DNA from 2 places in the Chamaesiphon sp. VAR_48_metabat_135_sub genome. Region 2 is predicted to be linked to the other one. Evidence: riboswitches for the same ligand, from Rfam matches in the RefSeq annotation. Region 2 holds a riboswitch; the other holds the start of a gene.
What was found. Region 2 has a riboswitch for cobalamin ahead of cobG (precorrin-3B synthase). Riboswitches for the same ligand answer to the same signal wherever they lie in the genome.
Positions count from the first base shown of each region.

Region 1 (8,173 bases), on a different contig from region 2:
ACCCGACCACACTGCGCCGCTGTCTTGAAAAGGTGCTCTACTTGCGACTCACCTTTTTTGGACGGGTTCCCCGTCAAAAAAGGTGAGTCAAGACAGGGGAAACCCCAAGACCACTCGGGTCACCCGACCAGCAGCACTTTTCGCAAACCGTCGGGTAACCCGAGGAGCGCATCCGCTTTACCCCTTACCCTTTCCCCTTTACCCCAACATAACTAGAAATTAGTCACTAGCGACAGGTTCTTCTTTAGGTGATTTATCGCGGGTGGAAGACTGAATTTGAGCGATAACATTTTTATCCACAGCACTTTTAGCAGAACGAATGGCATTGGCGATCGAGAATGCATCCGAACTACCATGACTAATAATACAGACCCCCTCTACTCCTAATAATAAACCACCACCATGTTCGGCGGCATCGATTCTCTTCTTCAGGCGTTGGAGATTGGGTTTGAGTAGAGCTGTACCAATTTTGCCATTTACCCCCCGTGGTAGCTCTTCCTTGAGCATCTGCACGACGATATTGCCGACAGCTTCAGCAAACTTGAGCAAGATGTTGCCGACGAAACCATCGCAGACAATTACATCAAAGTTACCTGAGAGGACATCGCGCCCTTCAGCATTGCCCACAAAGTTGATATGCTGATTTTGTTGCAAGCTTTCATGTGCCTTAACGGCAGCCTCGTTACCTTTGGATTCTTCTTCACCGATATTCAGCAAGCCAACCTTTGGCGTTTCCACACCTAGCACGTATTGACTATAGACAGAACCCATCACCGCAAATTGTTCGAGATATTTGGGGCGACAATCGACATTCGCGCCGACATCTAAAATCACCACCGATTTATCTGCTCGATTAGTCGGAAATATTGCCGCAATTGCAGGTCGATCGATCCCCCGCAAACGTCCTAATCTTAATAATGCTGCTGCCATTGCTGCCCCAGAATGCCCAGCCGAAACTACCGCATCAGCCTTACCCTCTTTGACGAGTTGCATCGCGACATTAATCGAAGCCTTGGGTTTGCGCCGCAGCGCACCCAATGGTTCTTCATGCATTTCGATCGTACCTTCGGCGGGCACGATTTCGATCTTGGGAGCGTTGGGATGCCGATTTAGACAAGCCTGAATTTGCTCCAGATCGCCTACTAACAATACATCTACATCTGCTAATTCTGTTTGGGCTTGGATCGCACCCGCGACTATGGCTGCGGGTGCATCATCCCCACCCATTGCGTCTAGTGCGATGCGTGCGCGAGTTGAAGCCATTGATGCCACTGATAGAAACCTTCAAAATTCTACCAGAATATGGCTATTAACCCAAGTGGATGGTGAATAGTGGATGGTGGATGGTGGATTTGGACGCAAGCGTCCTTTTTCGACACCCCACACTTCCCTACCCTAAATTTAATCTTCACAGCCCCAAATCTGCTGCAATTCGGTGAGCGCAGGCAAACCCCGAAAATGCCACAGCATTTAGCCCTTGCCCTGGAAAAGTACTATCTCCGACACAATACAATCCAGGCACCGCTGTGCGATTGAAAGGCATATTTAATAATCCTGGTAACTTCCGGCGCGGAATCGGCCCGTAGCTGCCATCAGCGCGTCCGAGAAAGCGTCTGTGAGTGCGGGGAGTACCAACTTCCATAAAATCTAAACCCACGTTCAAACCAGGGAAAATTCGCTCCAATCGATCGAGCATTACTCCCGCTCGTGCCTCTTTTTTTGCTTGATATTCACTGGGCGTTAAACCTTGCCAATCGCTCATCCAACTGGGTGTAAAAGCATGGATGATATGATGTCCTTCAGGTGCCAAACTCGGATCTAGTAAAGTGGGAATCGAAACAAAAATCGTTCCTTCTGGCTCTTCCATCTGCGTCCAATCTTCGAGCAGTACGTGGTGACACTCAGTACCAACAGGCAATACACTTGCAGTTACACCTAAATGTAGACTCAAGAAGGCGGGCGACTTCTGATAGCGTTCCTGCCATTTCTGCTCCTGCTTGGGCATTTCTGCCGCTGGCAATAGTTGCTCGAAAGTATCCCAGCGGGTGGCATTGGATACGATCCGTTTGGCGCGAAAAGTCTTGCCATTTGCCAATTCTACCCCGACAGCCTTACCTTGCTCGGTGATAATTTTCGTCACCCGCGATTGATAGTGGATTTTACCGCCAGCTTTTTCCAATCCAGAGACTAACTTTTGAGCGATTTGTCCGACTCCACCTTTGGGATAATTTATCCCACCATAATGTCGATCGGAAAATACCATCCCCGCATTAATCATCGGAGTCATTTCCGCAGGGACTACCGACCAAATATAACACTCGATATCGATGAATTTAAGTACATCTGGATCTTGAATATACTTACGCGCAATATCTCCGACATTCAAAGGTAAATACTTGACTAAACCCAGACAAGCCGCCGGATGTTGAAAGAAGACACGAGTTAAATATCGCAATTCCTCTAGCGATAATAAATCCATCGCATTCAGACAATTAAATACCCGCCAACACTCATCATAAAACTGTCGAATTCCTTTTGCTTCATTTGGAAAATTCGCAATTAATTCTTGTAAAAACTGCTCGTAATCTTGATGAACCTTAATATCTAGAGCGTTAGGTAAATGATACTGCACCTGCACTCGATCGGGAATCGTCTCGATCCTTTCTCCCACTGCAGCTAAAGCACGAGTCAATAAATTCGTAGTCCCCTGCTTCCCAAACCCAAAAATCATCGAAGCACCGACATCAAATCGATATCCCTGTCGATCGAAATATCCCGCACTGCCACCTGGAATCAGATACCGCTCCAATACCAATACTTTTGCACCCTTAGCCGCCAACTGAGTAGCCGTCACCAATCCGCCGATTCCCGAACCGATAATAATCGCATCAAAATTAGTTCTATCGCCAAGCGACGCATCAGTTTCAGTAATAGCAGTCACAGTCATAAATGAATCAAAAAAATTTAAACAAAGTCACACATTATCCAATTCTATCGTCTTTCTATCCTGACAGTGATACCCCTCGATCGGGAAACTTCTACCATGCTGTCTAGTGAGCTTTTTCCGAATCCCGAACCCCGAATCCCGAATCCCAAACCCCGACCCAGCAACGCCAGAAATTTCCCACAACCAACCTCACAACCTGTATAATTAAATCTCGCATCTGGTTCGATCGGGGAACAGCCAATCGAAGTAATGGGGAAAGCCTGGTGAAAATCCAGCACTGTCCCGCAACTGTAATTGAATGCAAACTTAGCATCAATAAAGTCAGAACGCCCGCCAGAAGCTACATATCGGTCAATATAACCTACGAGGTATTAGGTGAACCCACAACATTGTCTATTTGTTTGTACCACTTGCGGTAGTAAGTGGGAAGATGGTCGGCGGATTGGTACGAGCGCGGGCGAGTTGCTGCTGCAAGAATTGCAAGAATTGCATCAAAGTTGGGATTTAGCAACGGAGTTTCCCCTACAATCTGTCGGTTGTATGAGTGCTTGTAGTCGATCGTGTGCGATTTCTTTTGCCGCAGCGGGGAAGCATACCTATTTATTTGGCGACGTATCTACCAACGATCCGAGTATTCCGTTGAGCAATATTTTGGACTGTGCTGAAAAATACTATCAGCATCCCACTGGCATCTTGCCCTGGGCAGAACGTCCCGCACCACTCAAACAAGGTATCCTCGCCAAAATTCCCCCACTCACTCTTCCTACCCCTACCCATGCGGCATTATAATCGCTCTCGCCGCACCAATTTCTTCGCCCAAAACTTCTTGTGGATTGGCTATCAGGCTTGGCAAGGCTACTTAAATTGCGATCGAGGACTCGTAGTTATTAGTAGCGAGATCGACCTCATGGACGATTCAGACCATCATTGGGGAGATATACAAGAGCCAAACCTCAATTTTCGCTATATTCCCCAGCAGCAATTATCCATTTACTTACAAGAATGGCTGGTCCCAGATCGATCGATCGATCCGATCTTAACTGCTGTAGCTAATTATCAACCGCAGACCGAACTAGTTTTTGCGATTCTCTTTCAAAGAGGCTACGCCAATGAGTCTGGTGTCAATTTAGATATCGGCTGGTGTCAAAGCTTGAAAATTTCTCCGCCAGATTGTCATCACCAAATTTGTCAGCGATGGAGTGAATTTCAACTAAGTTGATCAAAGTTACCCCAACTTCACAACCGGCCTAATTACTTTGTTTATCCCCAGATCTGACCATACTTACTTACCGATGGTTACACCCCAAAAAAAATCTTTGATTGTTGCTGTGTCAGTATTAACGTGAATTTTTCGACCCCAAGAATAGATATCAAAATTAACTCTACTCTGCTTATTTTTAGTTATTTTCGTTGATGGTTCGTTGGCGTAGCCGCTCGGTCCGAGAATCGAGATATTACCCGAAATTGCGACCCAATGATTTGGATAAATCCGATGAAAACGGGAAGCAAGGAAAGAATTGGTGCCGAGTAAGCCTTGAGAATTAATTAGCGCAAAAGCCACACCACCAGCTTTAATCGAGCTGTCGGCTTCCTGCAGTGCGCGAAATTCGCCAGCTAGTGGCGTGGGATGAGATTTCGCCTGGGAATATCCGAGCAATTCTCGCACCCAGCCACTAATTTCCCAAGGTTTGGTAATACCGCCAAGTTCGCGGACAACTTTTGGCGCTTTCGGATGAACGGGGAGGACTTTATTGGCACAATCGCGGAGGGTAGCCAGAAGCATCCAATCAACTTGGGGCATTCTCAGATTGCCATAACTACGACACAATCTGCCCGCCGCGACGATTTTTTTGGTATAGCCATCAAAACTACCCTGCTCGTATAGATTTTGGCAGATATCGATATAACGATCGGGTTGTTTGCGAATCAGTTCAAATACTACCGCAGCAGGGCCGCAAAAAGGTTGTTCACCCTGTTGAATTTGGTAAGGGTTATTGAGTCGATCTCGAATATCGCTAATAACTTGTTGTTTATCTAGATGATTCCAGACTCCAGTTTGCCGAGACCTCGCAAATTTGGTAAGCTGTTCTTCGAGGCTCGGATCGATCTTCGCGGTCATATTGATATCGCTACGCATATAATTTGTTCGAGACGCGATGTACCAGGAGTAAGTGCATTATTATTATGTTACCCATATTATGCAGCAATTCTCGATCGAGTGCCGGGTATTTTTAGAGTTTGAGTGATAATTTTATAGCCAATAGAATTGAAAATGTCGATAATTTTCTCTGGTCATAGAATTGCCTAGCGATCGATCGAGCATCCTAAGTAATTAAGTATCAAAATTCTGCTCTACTGTCTAAATCTCTAATCATAAATCCCTAAAACCTAATGCAGATTGCTACTTGGAATGTTAACTCGATTCGGACGCGACTAGATATCGTAACTAATTGGCTACAACAAAATCCTGTTGATGTACTTTGCGTTCAAGAAATCAAGGTTGTGGACGAGCAATTTCCGATCGCAGCGATCGCAGCTTGCGGTTATCATGCTTATATCTCTGGCCAGAAATCATACAATGGTGTTGCCATATTTAGCAAGCAGCCATTAACTAACGTCAGTCGCGGTTTTAGTGGTATCTTAGCCCCAGAAGCTGTCGGAGATTTGGACGAACAAAAGCGGGTAATTACAGGCAATCTCGATGGTGTCCAAATTGTCAATCTCTATGTGCCGAATGGAAATCTATTTGGTAGCGATAAATACGTCTATAAGCTGCGGTGGTTAGAGTTATTAGGTGAGTATTTAAAAACCACAATTGAGTCTGGTCGGCAGTCAATTTGCGTCTGTGGTGACTTTAATATTGCCCTCGAAGACATCGATATTCATAGCAAAACTAGTGCTAAAGATCGAGTTATGGCAACATCAACAGAACGAGAACTATTACGTAAATCGATACTCGATTTAGGGTTGCAAGATAGTTTTCGTAAATTCACTAATGAAGGTGGACATTTTAGCTGGTGGGATTATCGCCAACAGGGATTTGAGCGCAATCGTGGTTGGCGCATCGATCATCTTTATTTAACAACAGATTTACTCGATCGAGCTACTAGTTGTTCGATCGATATCGAACCCCGCAAATTAGTCCAGCCCAGCGATCATGCCCCCGTAATTGTCGAGTTTTAGTTTTTAGAAAATACCTTCATACTCACACCCCCTTTAGGACCTAATGTTACCCCCCGTCGAGCAGGTACAACAGGTAATTTTCCGGTAAGTTCGAGTTGAGAATGGGAAAATATTTCGACTAAAACTAACTTCATTTCTAATTGTGCTAACGCCATCCCAATACAGCGACGACTTCCACCACCGAAGGGGAGATATTCATAGGTAGAAAATTGACGCTCTAAAAAGCGTTCTGGTTTAAAGAGATGGGGTTCGGGGTATAGATCTTCACGATGATGGGTGAGATAAATACAGCCAACAACGACTGTTTGAGCGGGGAGTTCATATCCTTGCAACAATACTGGTGCCTGGGTAATGCGAGGAAATGTTAGCATTCCGACTGGATAAATCCGTAAAGTTTCCGAACACACTGCATTTAAGTAAGGTAGTCGGCTAATCGTAATTGGATCGCGTTCTGTGCCTAGTGTGGCAATTTCTGCGATTAATTTTTCCCTAACTTCGGGTAGATAATTAATCCAATAAATTGCCCAAGATAACGCCGTTGCGGTAGTTTCATGTCCAGCAAATAGCATCGTCATCAGTTCGTCATGCAACTCCAGATCGCTCATCCCATTTCCATCGGCATCTTTGGAAGCAATTAATAGGTTTAAAATATCCGAGCGATCTGGTCGATTGTCGTGACGACGATCGGCAATTACCTGATATATTAATCGATCGAGTGCCGCTCGATCGCGCAAAAATCGTCCCCACGGACTCCAAACTCCTAAATCTTTTTGTAATGCTGGAATTAGCAGGAAGCTAGCATTAAGTGGCGAGTCAATTAAAGATCCAACTTGAATTAACCCCTCGCGAATCAGATCGTAGTGTTCGCCTTGATATAATCCAAATACAGTTTGTAGAATTACTGATAGCGAAATTGACTGCATTTGCGCTCGGACATTAATAGTTTCGCCAACTTGCCATTGCTTAACTACATCTCGAGCGATCTCACAAATCAGATCTGTATAAACCCGAATTTTATCACCATGAAACTGGGGCATTAACAACTGTCTGCGTTGACGATGTTCGGTTCCATCTAATAAGATTACGCCACGCTCTCCCAAAAAAGGTTTTAAAATTTGGTTGGATGAGCCAGGTGACAAAAATTCTTTAGTATCGTTAGTTAATACCTGTTGAATTGTTTGTGGATTGCTAATAAATATGGCTTGATTTAATCCACCAGACATGTTAATTGAGAACAGATCGCCACACTGCCGATCGTAGTTATCTAAATACTTGAGTGGGTTAGCAATCCACTGCCAGAGCTGAATGGAACTAGGCGTGTTAATGGTTGGTGGCAAAGTCATTTTGTTGCAGCAGTAGTTGTTCGTGTCTAGTCGCCAATTTATAAGAACTCCTGTCTAAAGTTTTAGCTCATAAATTCATCACCATTGAAAATAATTTAACTCGCAATTACTCAACTTTTACCGATGGATAGTAACCTTTAATTTCCTGATTATAAAAGCCACCAATCGAATCAGTAGATTGAAGATCTTCCCAAATTTCTGGTTCTACTTCTAAATATTGGTAAACCGAGCCATTATTAAACTCAATTTGCAAGATTTCCCGATCGTAATCGTAGCCGACTTGAGCTGCCATCGTCGAACATGCGGACAACATCTCAATCGATTCACTAGGTGCAATCTCCGCTGGCGATGCGATAATTCGATCGAGCAGTTGCAATCCCTCGTAAGCAGCTAGTGGAGCTGGAATTTCAATATACTCAATCTTATCTTCGCGTTCGATTAGCAGTTTGAGTCCATCAAGATCGTGAGCGATCGCTTTTAAGCTGCTTAAATCGATTTTACTTAGTTTCATCCAATTTTATCCTCCCGCTAGCAGTGAGATTGTCAGTTTCGTTGGCGGAGCCTCTCCCGTGGAGAATCGAGCCTTGATAGTACTATTATATTAAAAAGAAATTTCGATCGCCAGTCAAGCTGTATTTTTACGTATTAAGGCTCTGAGCATGAACCGTCCGCTAGTCAAAATCTCCACCCCCAAACACGA
Region 1 is NZ_JANOJV010000242.1:478-8,650, forward strand. It holds gene plsX (phosphate acyltransferase PlsX) at 220-1,263, opposite strand; gene crtH (carotenoid isomerase) at 1,409-2,947, opposite strand; cobalamin riboswitch at 3,149-3,300, shown strand; gene RMO55_RS16840 (DUF1636 domain-containing protein) at 3,323-3,736, shown strand; gene RMO55_RS16845 (hypothetical protein) at 3,723-4,166, shown strand; gene RMO55_RS16850 (hypothetical protein) at 4,230-5,084, opposite strand; gene xth (exodeoxyribonuclease III) at 5,339-6,130, shown strand; gene RMO55_RS16860 (cytochrome P450) at 6,127-7,473, opposite strand; gene RMO55_RS16865 (KTSC domain-containing protein) at 7,580-7,984, opposite strand.
Region 1: it holds a riboswitch for cobalamin, as region 2 does, so the genes downstream of both, RMO55_RS16840 (DUF1636 domain-containing protein) here and cobG (precorrin-3B synthase) in region 2, are expected to answer to the same signal.

Region 2 (8,173 bases):
AGTAAGTCAACATTATTTAGTTGCCAGTAATTAGCTAATTCTGCGTTTGATAATTCACCAAATGTTTCGCTAAATCCTCGGTCTTTCTCGCCTATAGTTACATAGACTTCCTGCAATTTATCCTCCACAACCATCACCTGATGCACCGGGAGAGCATCGATTAATTCATTAGATAGAAAGCAACCAATAATCGATCGATCGAGTATTTCCGTCCAATTGCACCAACGCACAGGCAAGTCCCTTAATTTTACCTGTTGTGCTATAATCATCGCTGGTGCGGTCTCGATAATGATGTAATCAATCGATCGAAAGAAATCGGGATATAATCGATTAGAGTAGTCCAAAATCTGGGCAGCTAATAATCCTCTTCCGGCACCCATTTCAATGATACTAAATAGCTGTGGCGCACCTAATATCTGCCAAATTTGGTATAACTGAATCGCCAACATCTCACCAAAATCATCAGCTAAATGGGGTGATGTCAAAAAATCACCACTTTTGCTAATTCGTTCGGCATTACTAGCATAATAACCATGCTGAGGATGATACAATACCAAATCCATATAGTCAGCAAAAGTTATCCGCTGCTGTGGGGAATTATCGATGCGCTCGTTAATAACTTCAATTAACTCTAAATTGTTATTCATTAACTAGTAGTCTTGTTTGTACATAAAGGGACTATTTAGATGGGGATTGGGATTTGGGAATAGTTCCGTAACTTGCACAGCCTAGGTTTATCAATTATCAATTATCAATTAATTTAATGGAACTTCATCGGACGACGGGTAACTGGCGGTTGGGATTAGGATTATCACTAATTACCGTGATTTTGTGGGGATTAGTACCAGTAGCACTAGCAATTGTCTTGAATAAATTAGATATTTACACGATTAATTGGTTTCGGTTTGTGACTGCATTTATTCTACTAAGTTGTTACTTAGCTAAACAAGGAAATATCCCTAAGCTCGATCGATTAAAAACAGTACCGATGTATTTGTTTGCGATCGCCATCGTCGGTTTGATGGGAAATTATATCTTCTTTGTGATGGGTTTAAAAGCGACATCTCCTTCTCATGCAGAAGTATTAATTCAGCTAGCAGGAGTATTCTTGAGTCTCGGTGGGTTAATCCTTTTCAAAGAACGTTATACCCGTTATCAATGGATGGGAGTAGGAGTTTTGGTTGCTGGGTTTATCGGCTTCTTTTCCGAGCAATTAAAAGTATTAGCAACAGATACTGATAGATACATTAATGGTAGCATCATGTTAATCGTTGCGGGAGTCAGTTGGGCCATCTACGCATTGATTCAAAAACAATTATTAACAAAACTAGATTCTACTCATATTATGTGGGTGATTTATGGTGCTTGTGGATTATTATTTTCGACAATGGCTAAACCCCAAACCCTAACTCAGCTTAACTCGATCGAGTGGATCGCACTTATTTTTTGCGGTTTGAATACCGTCATCGCTTATGGAGCTTTTGCGGAATCGCTGCAACATTGGGAGGCTTCTAGAGTCAGTGCAATTTTAGCCTTAGCCCCAATTTTTACGATTGTATCTATGAGCGCGACTGGTTGGTTAGCACCTGGATTAGTTATCCCCGAACACATCACTACACTCGGATTAATCGGGGCAATTCTCGTCGTTACCGGATCGATGTCAATCGCACTATACAAAGCGGCATAAATTACCCTATGATTAGAAAATAACTCAATTAATTAACAGTAATGATTGGTTATTTCTGTAAGTCGATTTATTTAGAGTCAGGCAACCTCACCGCAATTGCCAAACAGCCACTAGTAAAATTGAGTCAGTAGGAATGCGAATCAACTATCCTCCTCAATATCAATCTCTGCCTTAGCGCGCTTAGAAAAAAGCTTGCTCGCATCCCAAGGATACGTGGTAAAGTTGGGGAGGATCTCTTGAGCGAAAGCTTCAGCAGCTTTAGAACGATAGCGATTGGGATTGACAATCACCGACAGCATTCGATCGATCGACACACCGTCGATATACGCTCGGTGTAATGTATCATTTTCCAGCTCTCTTTCGATCGCTGAAGAAGAAACAAAGGCTGCACCTAAGCCTGCTTGTACGGCATTTTTAATCGCTTCGATCGAATTGAGTTCCATCTCGATCTTTAGCCGTTTGGGATCGATACCACACCTAGTTAAAACTTGATCGATCACTTTGCGAATTGTCGATTGAGCATCGAGAGAAATAAACTGGAGTTTATACAGATCTTCTTTCGGAATACTCTTCATCCCTACAAAAGCATGGTTACTCGGTAAAATCAGGGCAAATTCGTCCTCAGCATAGGGCAGAATATCGAGCGAGTCTTGTAACTCCGCTGGTACCTCGCCGCCGATAATTGCCAAATCTACCTGTCCATTTGCCACACTCCAAGCCGTGCGGCGGGTAGAGTGAACGTGTAACTGCACCGAGACATCGGGATACTTTTGTCGAAACACGCCAATCATCCGAGGGAGTAGATAAGTACCGGTCGTCTGCGATGCGCCCACAATTAGAGTACCACCTTGGAGATTCTGGAGATCCTCGATCGCCCGACAGGTTTCCTGACACAGTGTGATAATCTTCTCCCCATAACTGAGCAACAAATGCCCAGCCTCAGTCAGTTGCGCCCGTCTGCCACCGCGATCGAATAACGGCACATCCAATTGACGTTCGAGATTCTGAACCTGTAAACTGACAGCAGGTTGCGACACATATAAACTATCAGCGGCGCGTTTAAAACTTCCCTCCGCAGCAATTGCCCTGAGAATCCGTAACTGATCCAGAGTGAAAGGCAGGTCAGACATAGCAGTGAGCGTGTAAGATTAGTAGCGATAAACTATCGACTTCCATTGACATTACCATACCAGTCGGTACTTATTTCCTGGGTGAGATGATTTTAGATATTGGACGAATATTAACGTTTAAATTAAGATTTCTAGCCCTAAAGCCTAAAACCTAAAACCTAACGCCTAAACCTGACGGCGCAAAAATGAGATTAGTGGTGCTTTAATCTCAGCATACCAGTGTTCCTGAGGATAATGTGCGGCGGTGGGCAAAGTGACTAATTCCCCGTGTTTTAAAGATTTGACACATGCTTCGGCTGGTGCAAGATCGAGCCAGGGATCGTTCATACCCCATAATATTTGGATCGGGATATCTAATTTTGGCAGTCCTGTGCTAATCTCTGTCAGGGATTCAACTAGTCTAAGATTGCGAATTGTCGCTAGTAGCGATCGACCAGGAATCGAACTCTTGAGATATGGTTGACGATAGACTTCGAGATACTTGTCCTCAATGATACATTTACAGCCAGCCTCTAAAGTCCGCTCGACTGAAAGTGGATCTTGAGTGAGCATTTCACCTGCGACAGGTAAACCCAATTGTTTGATTTTCCAGGGCAATTTCACACTAGTAGTTAGCGGTGCATTCAGGATAACTAACTTGTTGACACGCTCTGGATAACGGATCGCATATTGTATCCCTACGCTGCCTAGAAAGCCCTGAACGACTAGGGAAACTCGATCGAGGTCTAAAGTGTCGATCGCCTCCGCAAAAGCGGCAACAAAGGCATCTGGCGTGTAGGCAAAATCTCGTGCTTCCGGCTTACTAGAATTCCCAAACCCAATCCAATCTGGCGCGATTGTCCGAATCCCCTGCTCGGCTAATGGTGGCATCAATCCAGTCCATGTCAAGCTTTGAGAGGGCAATCCATGCAACAGTATCGCCGTTTGGGGATTTTCCCAGCCAACAGGGGAAAGTTTTCGATAGCACCATTCTAGCGAACCGACTTTAATTAATGTTTTGGTGATTTTTGCCACGATAAATGATGGAGATGTGCTGTTTTGTCTTCAGTTATATCGATATTTATCAATATCTATGCGTATCGATATAAATACTAACGAAGAGAGTATTTACACTTTCCCATTAAAAGCGATCGTCACGATCGCCAGTAAAATAAATAATAATCCACCAATTATAGTAATGGTACGCTCGAAAATATGACTAGTACTGAGCGGCTGAAATAAAGCCACCATTTAGTCCTTGTTCTAATCACTCTCCCCGCTCCCCGCTCCCCGCTCCCCGCTTTTACGAAATAGTAATGTTATTTACGCCACCGAGTACTAGCAATCGCTCTACTGCCAATTACAGCAATTAACGCACAGATCGTATGACCGACAATACTACCTAACATTACCCCGATCGAGTCTTTGGATGCAGCCAGTGTAATTGTAGCAAACTGGTTACGATCGCCCCATTCGGCAACAAATGTTAGCACGCAACTTTCTATCAAAATCTTCCAAGTAGTATTCCGTTGCCGGAATTTGCGTTCGCCTTCAACAATTGCTTCCTCAACCCCTTCTAGTAATAAAAGTAAAAATGAAATCCGATTGGGATCGAGAAATATATATTAAAGCTTGTCGCTTTGCTGCTGAGGCTCATCGGGGACAGTTGTATCCAGGTACTGAATTACCGTATCTGATGCACTTGAATTTCGTGAGTATGGAGATTATTGCCGCGCTCAATGCCGAACCTGGATCTGATGGCGATCTGGCGATCCAGTGCGCTTTGCTCCATGACACAATCGAGGATACAGATACTAGCTACGAGCAGATTGAATCGATCTTTGGAATCAGAGTTGCCGATGGGGTTGCTGCTTTGAGCAAAAATCTAGAGCTAGAGAAATCACAACAATTAGTTGATAGTCTCGATCGCATCGGACAACAACCGATCGAGATTTCGATGGTAAAATTAGCAGATCGGATTAGCAATCTTCAGCCGCCACCACCTGATTGGACGAGAGCAAAAATTATCCAGTATCGTGACGAAGCGATCGAGATTCACAGTCGATTACATACTGCTAGTCACTTTCTCTCGGTAAGATTGGTAGAAAAAATCCAAAACTATAAAGCGCAACAAGACAGGGGGATTCTCTAGGGTCTAAGTAGCAAGCTATACTTTCCAAACATCCTCTTAAAACAGAAAGCGATCGAATTTAGTCGATCGCTTTCTGTTCGCTGATTTAAAGAGTTGTTATTTTAGATGATGGGAAAATTCTTCTTGATGAAAAAACTACACGCGCACCCGTTGGAGAGCTTGTAACTGAGAGAACAGAATCTCAACTTCTGCGTGAAGTTCGAGAAACTTCTCTTGTCTATCGACTGGATATAGAGCCTTGGTCAATTTAGCAACTTGCTGCTCGTGCTCGGAGGTAGCAGATTCAACAGGACGATCGACGAGGGTTAGTGGGCTGGAAGACATAGCTTTAGAATAGTTATTTATACTTACTCACACTAGGAGTAATTGTAGCCTGAATTCCACCGTTCTCAAAGAGATAAATTATGGAGGTTTCCGAACTATCTACCGCAAAATGTGGATTTAATGTCTGTGACGGGGCAATAGTGGGATTGTTCCGATGTCACGATGTCATGGTAAATTGGTCTAACTGGGGGTCGGGGAAGTCTGGTGAAAATCCAGGACTGTGCCGCAACTGTGATGAAGCAATTGCTTCGAGTCAGAATACCGCATCCTGAGGTTGAGTGTGCCCAATCGGTACTCTAAAAATCCACTATTCCTTGCGTCGCATGGGGAAGGAGTTAAATTCATTGTCTGTCGAAAGATCTATCTGTCCAGATATTTATCATCCTGCTGTCGCTCGGGATGGATTGTTGACTCGGTTGCGAATTCCTGGTGGAGTGCTCAATGAATTTCAGTGTTTGGCGATCGCGCAGTTATTAGAGTCAACTGGGTTAGAGTATCTTCAGGTAACAAATCGGGCAAATTTACAGTTACGAGGACTAGCGCAGGATCTCGCGCCAGATTTATTAACTAGATTAGCCGATTGTGGTTTGGCGGCGATCGATCCTGCTGTAGATGGTATCCGCAATATGATGCTAAGTCCGACGACGGGGTTTGACGCGCAGGAATTAATTGACGTGCGTCCATTGGCTGAAGCTTGGTATGAGTATTTAACTCACCATCCCGAATTAGGCGTGTTATCGACTAAATTTAGTGTCGGGGTTGATGGTGGTGGAACTGTTGGAATTATCGATCGACCTAATGATATTACGCTGTTAGCTGTTAGTGATAACGGATTTAGTCTACATTTAGGCATCGGCGAACGCGGCGACGCACCTGTACCTGTGGGGGTAAGATTAACCCTAGCTGAATGTTTGCCGATGTTGGTGGCGATCGCTCAGAGTTATCGACAGGGAATTGAATTATTAGGTGGAGATGCTCGGCGAAAACCACGTCTGAGAGATGTAGTTCGTCACTGGGGTTTGACAGGGTTTAGCGAGATTGTCCAACGAGAATTAGCGGGTTCCAGGCGGTTTATTTTTAAAAACCTCGCTCCAGATCGAGAGTCGTACGGAGAAAATGGCGATCGTCATTTAGGTGTACATCAGCAAAGTCAAACGGGTTTTTATTACCTGGGGATAGTGTTACCGTTGGGACGATGGACGATCGACCAAATCGAGGGTTTGGGTAAAATTGCCGCTCGGTATGGCAGTGGGCATATTCGATTGACTCCTTGGCAAAATATTATTGTCCCCGACATTAATGAGCGGGATCTGGCGAGGGTGCAGGAATTAATTACCGATTTAGGTTTAGTACAGACAGCAAACCATCCCAGTAGTTTATTAAGAGCCTGTGCAGGTGCGACTGGTTGTCAATTTGCAGCTACAGATACTCAGGCTGATGCGATCGATCTAGCTAATTATTTAGCAGCTAAATTTAGTCTAGATCGACCTCTGAATATCCATTTCAGTGGTTGTGACAAATCTTGTGCCCAACACGATCGCGCCGATATCACCCTCTGGGGGCACCAACCAAACCCCGAACAATCTGGAAGCTATCGGCTGTCGATTGCTGGGCTTACAGCCGAAGCAGAACAGGAGTCGAGCGATATTTTGCCCCCAGAACGAGTCCCGATTGCGATCGGTCAGTTAATCGATACCTATCACGATCATCGGCTCAATCCCCAAGAATCTTTTCGAGCATTTACCAGTCGTCAATCTTTAGCCCAACTGCAACAAATACTTCATGCCGTCTAAAATTACCACCATTCCAGCACCCCTTAATTATGTTCGTGATGGGGCGGAAATTTATCGTCAATCTTTTGCTACGATTCGATCGGAGGCACAATTAGACAACTTACCTGCGGACTTCAATTCAGTAGCAGTGCGACTGATCCATGCTTGTGGGATGATTGATATAGTCAGCGATCTGGATTACTCGATCGATGCCGTTCGTGTCGGACGACGAGCTTTAGCCAACGGGGCACCAATTTTGTGCGATGCGCGAATGGTAGCAGATGGCGTGACGCGGAAACGCTTACCTGTAAATAATCAAGTAATTTGTACGCTCCCAGATCCGCAGGTAGCAGATTTAGCAGCCCAACTAGAGAATACTCGATCGGCTGCTGCCCTAGAATTATGGCGACCCTATTTAGCTGGCTCGGTAGTCGCCATCGGAAATGCACCGACGGCTCTATTTCGACTATTGGAAATGCTTGATGAAGGCGCACCTAAACCCGCCCTAATTCTAGGTTTTCCCGTCGGTTTTGTCGGCGCGTTAGAATCCAAGGCTGCTCTAGCCGCAGATAGTCGAGGGGTGCCTTTTCTGACAATTCACGGCAGACGCGGCGGTAGTGCGATGGCTGCGGCTGCGGTTAATGCACTAGCGATGGAGCAGGAATAATTGGTGGATAGTGGATGGTGAATGGTGAATAGTGAATAGTTGCGATCTAAATTGCCGAACCCCGAATCCTATACGCCGCAGACTACTAACCTAATTATTAACTGGTAAATATCTAGGAACAACTTAGCATAATGGTTGCAATTCAGACAGGGAGATTATACGGGATTGGGGTTGGCCCTGGCGACCCCGAATTGTTGACGCTCAAGGCGTTTCGCCTATTGCAATCGGCTCCTGTCGTTGCTTATCAAGCAGCCAACGACCATGAAAGTATCGCTCGATCGATTGTCGCACCTTATCTGACTGGCAACCAAATCGAAGTCTGTTTTCACTTCCCCCGCGCCCTCGATCCTGACGCAGCTCAAGAATTATATGCCGATGCAATTAGACCGATCGCGGCACATTTAGCGGCGGGGCGAGATGTCGTAGTATTATGCTGTGGCGATCCGTTATTTTACGGTTCGT
Region 2 is NZ_JANOJV010000059.1:7,791-15,963, reverse strand. It holds gene RMO55_RS04525 (class I SAM-dependent methyltransferase) at 1-647, opposite strand, end outside; gene RMO55_RS04520 (DMT family transporter) at 764-1,687, shown strand; gene RMO55_RS04515 (LysR family transcriptional regulator) at 1,828-2,817, opposite strand; gene RMO55_RS04510 (alpha/beta fold hydrolase) at 2,983-3,831, opposite strand; gene RMO55_RS04505 (hypothetical protein) at 3,925-4,047, opposite strand; gene RMO55_RS04500 (TMEM165/GDT1 family protein) at 4,116-4,289, opposite strand; gene RMO55_RS04495 (HD domain-containing protein) at 4,391-4,948, shown strand; gene RMO55_RS04490 (hypothetical protein) at 5,084-5,272, opposite strand; cobalamin riboswitch at 5,410-5,556, shown strand; gene cobG (precorrin-3B synthase) at 5,617-7,065, shown strand; gene RMO55_RS04480 (precorrin-8X methylmutase) at 7,055-7,711, shown strand; gene cobI (precorrin-2 C(20)-methyltransferase) at 7,843-8,173, shown strand, end outside.